DNA from 2 places in the Vibrio campbellii CAIM 519 genome. Region 2 is predicted to be linked to the other one. Evidence: riboswitches for the same ligand, from Rfam matches in the RefSeq annotation. Region 2 holds a riboswitch; the other holds the start of a gene.
The links. A riboswitch is a leader RNA that binds a small molecule or an ion and turns the genes downstream of it on or off. The one in region 2 is predicted to bind lysine.

Region 1 (3,574 bases), 1.6 Mb from region 2:
GTGTCTGTTTGATCAAGAGTGAGTGACACACTGATTTCAGATGTGGTGATCAGATCTACAGAGATTTTGTGCTTCGCTAGGATCTCAAACACTTTCGCTAAGAAGCCGTATGCGTGGAACATGTTAGCACTGCGTAATGTCACCATGGTTTGGTTACAGCGCAGAGCAAGTGCTCGGAATAAAGGCGAGCTCTCTACTTGGTGGCGAATCCATGTACCGCCTTTTTCTGGCTCTTTAGATGACCCAACAAATACCGGAATATCGTGACGAAGAGCTGGAACCAATGTTGAAGGGTGCAGGATCTTTGCGCCAAAGTTTGCCATCTCTGATGCTTCGCTAAAGCTGATCTCTGGGATTGGCGCTGCTTTTGAGGCGATACGTGGATCAGTGGTGTAGATGCCCGGAACGTCAGTCCAAATCTCTAGACCTGCTGCTTTCACACCTTCTGCAATGAGTGCTGCACTGTAGTCACTGCCGCCACGGCCAAGCGTGGTGGTATTACCTTCTTCATCTGAGCCAATGAAACCTTGGGTGATAACCACGTATTCTTGGCAAAGGGGTACCAATCTTTCTTGTGCTAGCTGTGAAATGGTCTCGACATTAGGTTCAGCTCGACCAAAATTGCCATCGGTTTTTAGCACGTCGCGAATATCAAAACGAACTGCATTCACACCACGCTCACGCATTAGTTGCGAAAGGATATGAGTCGACATTAATTCACCACAAGCGACTAAATGATCGGTCAGTTTCGTGCTTGCTTGGATTGAAGCGGCCTCTGCCAAGCTAGTGACAGTATCAAGAATTGAATAAACCTCTGCCGCAGCTTCGGTTGCCTCCTCAAGTTGCGACAGAATCGATTCGTGGATGCCTGCTAGTTTCTGAAGTACTTCCGCACGATGTTCTTGGTCTTGAACACCATTTGCCAGTTCAACCAATAGGTTAGTGACACCTGAGCAAGCACTGCTAACCACAAGGCGAGTATTTGGGTTGTTTTCTATGATAGTGGAGCAACGACTCATTGCCTCAAAGTTGGCAACACTGGTTCCACCGAATTTTGCTACGTTAAATGCGCTCACTGCGTTCTCCCACGACTTCCTGAAAAAAATAACAACAATTAATTGGTTGCCTAATACATCCGATGTTTGGTGAGGAAAGGAACAGAGCAAATAGAGAGGTAGTTAGAATGTAATTTGAAAATTTACCCTCAGAAGCTCTTCATCATACGGCGCTGATGACAGTTGATGGGACTCAACCCAAGTCAACCGACAAGCCAAATCCTGCAACTTTGACTTACCTCGGCACTACTCCCCCTGAGTGATTGGTATTGGAATTGCGGTTCCACAAATCACCTGCCTGGGCAGTGCTCCTCTTCTGCATAAAGCTTAAACATTGAACGGTTTTGCTGTCACATTGTCAACCAATATCTCAACCATTATGAAAGTTTTTATTAACGAATTTGTGACAGTGGTTTGACCTCTATACTCAGGGCTAATTGCCGATAGAGGAAAAATCTATTAGGGTGAAAACTTCGATACCTGAGCCAACCCTTTGAATAGAACTTTTATAACGCTCAGGATGAATGACTGCAATCAAGGAGCTGACATGCCGATCCAAAGCTTTATCCCCCCCCACCGCATTTTGATGGGACCTGGTCCCTCTGATATTTCCCCTCAAGTTTTACAAGCGCTTAGCCGACCAACAGTTGGCCATTTAGACCCACTTTTCATCGCCATGATGGATGAGCTAAAACAACTGCTTAAATATGCTTTCCAAACAGAAAATGAATTTACTATCGCAGTTTCTGCGCCGGGCAGCGCGGGCATGGAAACGTGCTTTGTTAACCTGATTGAAAAGGGCGACAAGGTCATCGTCTGCCGCAATGGTGTTTTCGGTGAGCGTATGCGCGAAAACGTAGTTCGTGCTGGTGGGAAAGCGGTTGTCGTCGATGATGAGTGGGGAACGCCTGTATCGGTCGATAAAGTTGAAGAAGCGTTAAAACAGCACCCTGATGCTAAGATTCTTGCTTTTGTTCATGCAGAAACATCGACGGGCGCGGTAAGTGACGCTCAAGCTCTGAGCAAGCTTGCGAAGCAATACGGTTTGTTATCGATTATCGATGCTGTGACCTCGCTTGGTGGTGTGCCCCTTAAAGTTGACGAGTGGCAGTTAGATGCGGTGTATTCCGGTAGCCAAAAATGTCTCTCGTGTGTTCCAGGTTTATCACCTGTGACACTTTCTCCGGCAGCTATTGAGAAGATTCAATCCAGAACGACACCGGTTCAAAGCTGGTTCTTGGATCAAAGCTTAGTATTGGGTTACTGGAGCGGAGAAGGAAAGCGCAGCTATCACCACACTGCACCAGTGAACAGTTTGTATGCCCTGCATGAAGCTCTACTTATCCTTAAGAATGAAGGTTTAGAAAATGCGTGGGCGCGTCACCAGTTAATGCATGAGAAGCTTAAAGCAGGTTTGCAAAAACTAGGCTTTGAATTTGTGGTAGAAGAAGAGTATCGACTACCGCAATTGAATGCGATTTATGTCCCTGAAGGAATTGATGAAGCAAAAGTGCGGAATCACTTACTTGAAACTTATAACCTAGAAATCGGTGCAGGTCTTGGTGCGCTGGCTGGTAAAGCATGGCGAATTGGACTGATGGGCTATGGTGCTCGACCTGAAAATGTAGCTTTGTGTTTGCGAGCTTTAGAAGAGTCTCTGACTGAATAAACTGCCTCGGTAATGAGGTAAAGAAAAGCGAAGGAATAACCTTCGCTTTTTTGTATTTATTGCTCAGCACCTGAAGTCGGTGCTGGTGAAGCAGAGATTGCTTTGGAAGGCGGCTGATAGTTGACGCCACTGAAATCAATTTTAGGGAACAAGAACTGTGCCTCTGCACGAATTTGTTCCGCCTTGCTTGTGTCATCCAACCCTTGATATGCCAGTATCAAGTTGTTGTAAAACGCTGGGCGTGGCTTGTCTTTAATGATTTCCAAAGACCAATCAATGTAAGGCTGAATCAAGGTAGGGTCTTGCTTGTATAAACCGATGTTTAAGAAAGTACTGTATACATCCCAATCGAAACGATCTTTCCAAACCACAGGGTTTGTCACCTGATTTAAGATGTCCGGGTTAGTCGGGCGCGTTGTTTCAAACTTGGTTAAGACATAGTTGGTGTGCAATGCGCTAACCATGTAGAAGGTAAATACTGCCGGAACGACTAGGCTACATACTCGCAATAAACTTTTGGTTACTTTGCTAAATGGTGCTTGTCGGTAGCGAGACACTCGCTGATCGACCCAATAAAGTAGAATCACAAAGATCAGCCAATGCACCAATGAATGATAGAAAGGGTATTCTAATTGCGAGTGCAGCACGATTGGAATAAACAGTGCCAGCAGTGCTAAACGAGTGCCGCGTTTAGCTTGGTAGATGCGATACAACACCAATGCCATTGCTAAAAAGATCCCCAGAATTGGCAACAATCCGCCTTCTACCGCCCAGTACAACAATTCATTGTGCGGGTGGTCCATCGATGGCAAGCCCGCAGGATAGCTTTCATTAAGTGCATGCTGACGTG
Region 2 (3,574 bases):
CAAGCGCGACTGATAATGCATAAGGTAACTGTGTTGATACGTGATCGATGTGGTTACAGCGTGCACCTGTTGACGACAGAATCGTTGTATCTGAAATTGGTGAACAGTGGTCACCAAATACTGCACCAGCTAGAACCGCACTTAGCATTGGTAGCATTAGTGCCACGTCTGTTGCGCCAGCCATGTCTCCCGCGATTGGAAGCATGATACCGAACGTACCCCATGACGTACCCGTAGAGAACGCCATTAGGCCAGACAGCAAGAACAGGATAACTGGTAGCCAGTGTGGGTTGATGTTGCCTTGCGCCATTGTAGATAGGTAAGAACCCGTCTTCATGTCACCGATAACTGAACCAATAGTCCAAGCGAAAACAAGGATAAGGATTGCACCAAACATTGACTTAGCACCAATCCAAAGCGTGCGTGCAATCTCAACCATTGGTAGACCTTGCTTAATAACAGTGAACAACGCAACTGCTAGACCAAGTAAACTACCGTAGATTAGAGAAGTACCAACATCCGTGTTTTCAAATGCACCCAACAGCGCAAATTCTTTACCATCTGCTGCTAGCGCTTGACCACCGGTGTAAAGCATTGAAGCAATAGTCGCCACAATAAGCGTTACGATAGGAAGAATTAGGTCAGAAACCTTACCCTTCTCGCTTTCACGAATATCTAGCTCTTCGTTTAAGTCGTGTGCTTCTTGTGAGTCGTTCTCTTTATCTTTATCAAAACCACGGCCTTGAGACGCTGCGATTTCATGTTCACGCATCTTACCGATATCCAGACCAAACCACGCCACTGCAAATACCATTAGTAGAGCAAATACTGCGTAGAAGTTCATAGGAATAAGACGAACGTAAGCACCAAGCGCCGAGTATTCAGTGATGCCGTGTGACACCAAGATACCACCGATGATGGTAATGATGTACGCACCCCAACTAGAAGCTGGCATAATCACACACATTGGTGCAGCGGTTGAGTCAAGGATGTACGCAAGCTTGGCGCGAGAGACGTAGAAACGGTCAGTCACTGGGCGAGAGATCGCACCAACGGCAAGACTATTAAAGTAATCGTCGACAAAAATGAATACGCCAAGGAAGGCTGCAAGAAGTTTAGAGCCGCGTTTACTTTTTACTCGTGTTTGCGCCCATTCGGCGAAAGCGCGAGTACCACCAGAAAGTGTTAACAGTGCTGTTGTCATACCCAAAAGGATTAGGAAGCCAACAATGCTCATGTTCCAAGTATTAATACCACCGTCTTCAATAAAGACAGAAGAAACTTGAGAGCTAACATAACCTACCGTGTTACCGATAGACCAATCGTTAAGTAGCACCGCACCCAGTACGATACCAACACCAAGAGAAACTAAAACACGTCGAGTTAGAATCGCCAGCGTCAGTGCGACAATAGGCGGTAATAACGAAACAGGAGAATGTGCAAAATCTATTAAATTCATGATCTTCAAAAACCAAAGTTTGGCTAGAGATCTACTGCAGACAAGTCACGTAGCATACGGTACGTGCTCATGTTGAACTTAGCGACAGGGAAGCGAACACTCCACCCAACCCTACAGTAGCGCTCCATAGTTTAATGTAAATATACTATGGCAGTGTTGTTCCTTTCAGAGACAACCCCAGCAAGTGGCTTCGATAGGCCACCTACTTCGGCAATCATCGCCTTCCACTATTATTCATTGGCATCACCCCAATAATAGCTACTCTTCGAGACTGCACCTCTACGGCAATAACAAACATTTAACTGTTAATCGTACAAATTAACAACAATTTGTCTGCAATATTGCATCAGGTGACAGCCATTGTACTCATGAGGCCTACCAATGCAACACATCAAACTAAATTAAATGAATAAATAATCGCACTTTCGATTTATAAATGGAATGTGATCAACTCATACATTACGCAACTGCAATCACTTCTATGTTGTCGTTTATGAAACTTTATTACTACTATTAAATTCGTCATAGTTTTACGTGTAACAATAAATGAAAGAAATATGACGACAACAACATTCACAATCTCACCCTTCTCTGTCAGAAAAAGAGAAATTAAATTCAAGCGATAAATAAACATGAAGGTAATCGAGAAAAAGATGGTATCTATAAAGAGAAAAGTGTTGGAAATGACTAATTAGATTTCAAATTGATTAATTAATATTGTTTCCTCCCCAAAAAACTAAAGAAATTTAATCTAAATCATGAATTAGCATTTGCACATATGAGAAAGATAAAGTTAAATATAAGGACACTAATTTTTAAATCTAGATTCGCATTTTATTTATCGTCTCGATAAGCAATGTAGAAACTTTTAACCTATTAATAGGAATCGTTATGTCTGAGCTGACTAAAACACTTCTAAATATCCGTAGCCTCCGTGCATTTTCTCGTGAGCTAACTCTAGAGCAATTGGAAGAAGCTCTAGATAAACTAACTATCGTTGTTGAAGAGCGTAAAGAAGCAGAAGAAGCAGACCGCGCAGCACAAGCTGAGCAAGAAGCGAAACTAGCAGCTATCGCAGAGAAAATCGCTCAAGACGGTATCGACGTTGAAGCGCTAATTAGTGCACTTGCTGGTGAAACAAAAACTAAAGCAAAATCTAAGCGTGCTCCTCGCCCTGCTAAGTACAAATATACTGATACTAACGGCGAAGAAAAAACTTGGACTGGCCAAGGTCGTACACCTTCTGCAATCCAAGAGCAACTTGATGCAGGCAAATCTCTAGACGATTTTCTAATCTAATAATAGATTTATGAAATTTAAAAAGGTTCCCTAGTGGAGCCTTTTTATTTATAAATAGTTACAAAAATGGCGCATTCAAAATGCGCCATTTTTCGTATGTAATAGGTTGGCTAATTCAACATAATAAATTAACGTTCCCAGTATGCTTCTTCCAAGCTATCTTCACGCTCAGGAAGGCCACGAGATAAACGTGGAGAATGCTGTACTAGCACCTCATAACTCGCACGGTTTGCATATTTACAAACTTGAGAGAATGAAGAGTAAGTTAAATACTCATTATTGTGCTTGCTTGAGTTAGGCACATTTTCTTTGTGGTATTTATTTGCAGCCATATCGTGAAGAACCGCAGACAATGCTGCATCACCAGCACCATTGGTGTTCTTAATCTTTTCAGGGCCACCCATGTAAGGCGAGATGTGTGAATATATTTTAATTGCGTTTTCACATGAGTCTTTCTTCGCTGGTCGGCTAAATTCGTAACGGTTGAATTCCGCAATAGAGCCAGGAAGCAAAGGTAATGACGTTTCACGCTTAGCGCTGTCTTCAGTGTAACCTGCCATAAATAGACCAACAGGGCCTGCTGTACAAAGCACTAGGTCAGCCCATTCAAGCGTTTTATCTGAGGCAGCTAATGGGTCAGATTCACCCGTTAACGCTTCTGCTTCATCTTCGTTCATTGCTACAACAGATACGTTGTCGCGAATAAACTCTTGCCAGAATGTTGGATCATCTTGAATAACGAATTTAGTACCTAGTGTTAATACCACTGGTACATCGTGTTTCTTCGCGTATTCAATCGCGCGCATAGTTGCTTCA

Region 1: linked by a shared signal. The riboswitch ahead of lysC (lysine-sensitive aspartokinase 3) and the one ahead of tet(35) (tetracycline efflux Na+/H+ antiporter family transporter Tet(35)) in region 2 are both predicted to bind lysine.

What each region holds. Positions count from the first base shown of each region.
Region 1 is NZ_CP015863.1:2,943,912-2,947,485, reverse strand. Features, by position in the region: gene lysC (lysine-sensitive aspartokinase 3) at 1-1,076, opposite strand, end outside; lysine riboswitch at 1,201-1,379, opposite strand; gene A8140_RS14145 (pyridoxal-phosphate-dependent aminotransferase family protein) at 1,603-2,724, shown strand; gene A8140_RS14140 (PglL family O-oligosaccharyltransferase) at 2,781-3,574, opposite strand, start outside.
Region 2 is NZ_CP015863.1:1,316,758-1,320,331, reverse strand. Features, by position in the region: gene tet(35) (tetracycline efflux Na+/H+ antiporter family transporter Tet(35)) at 1-1,459, opposite strand, end outside; lysine riboswitch at 1,569-1,749, opposite strand; gene A8140_RS06300 (H-NS family histone-like protein) at 2,351-2,758, shown strand; gene A8140_RS06295 (inosine/guanosine kinase) at 2,887-3,574, opposite strand, start outside.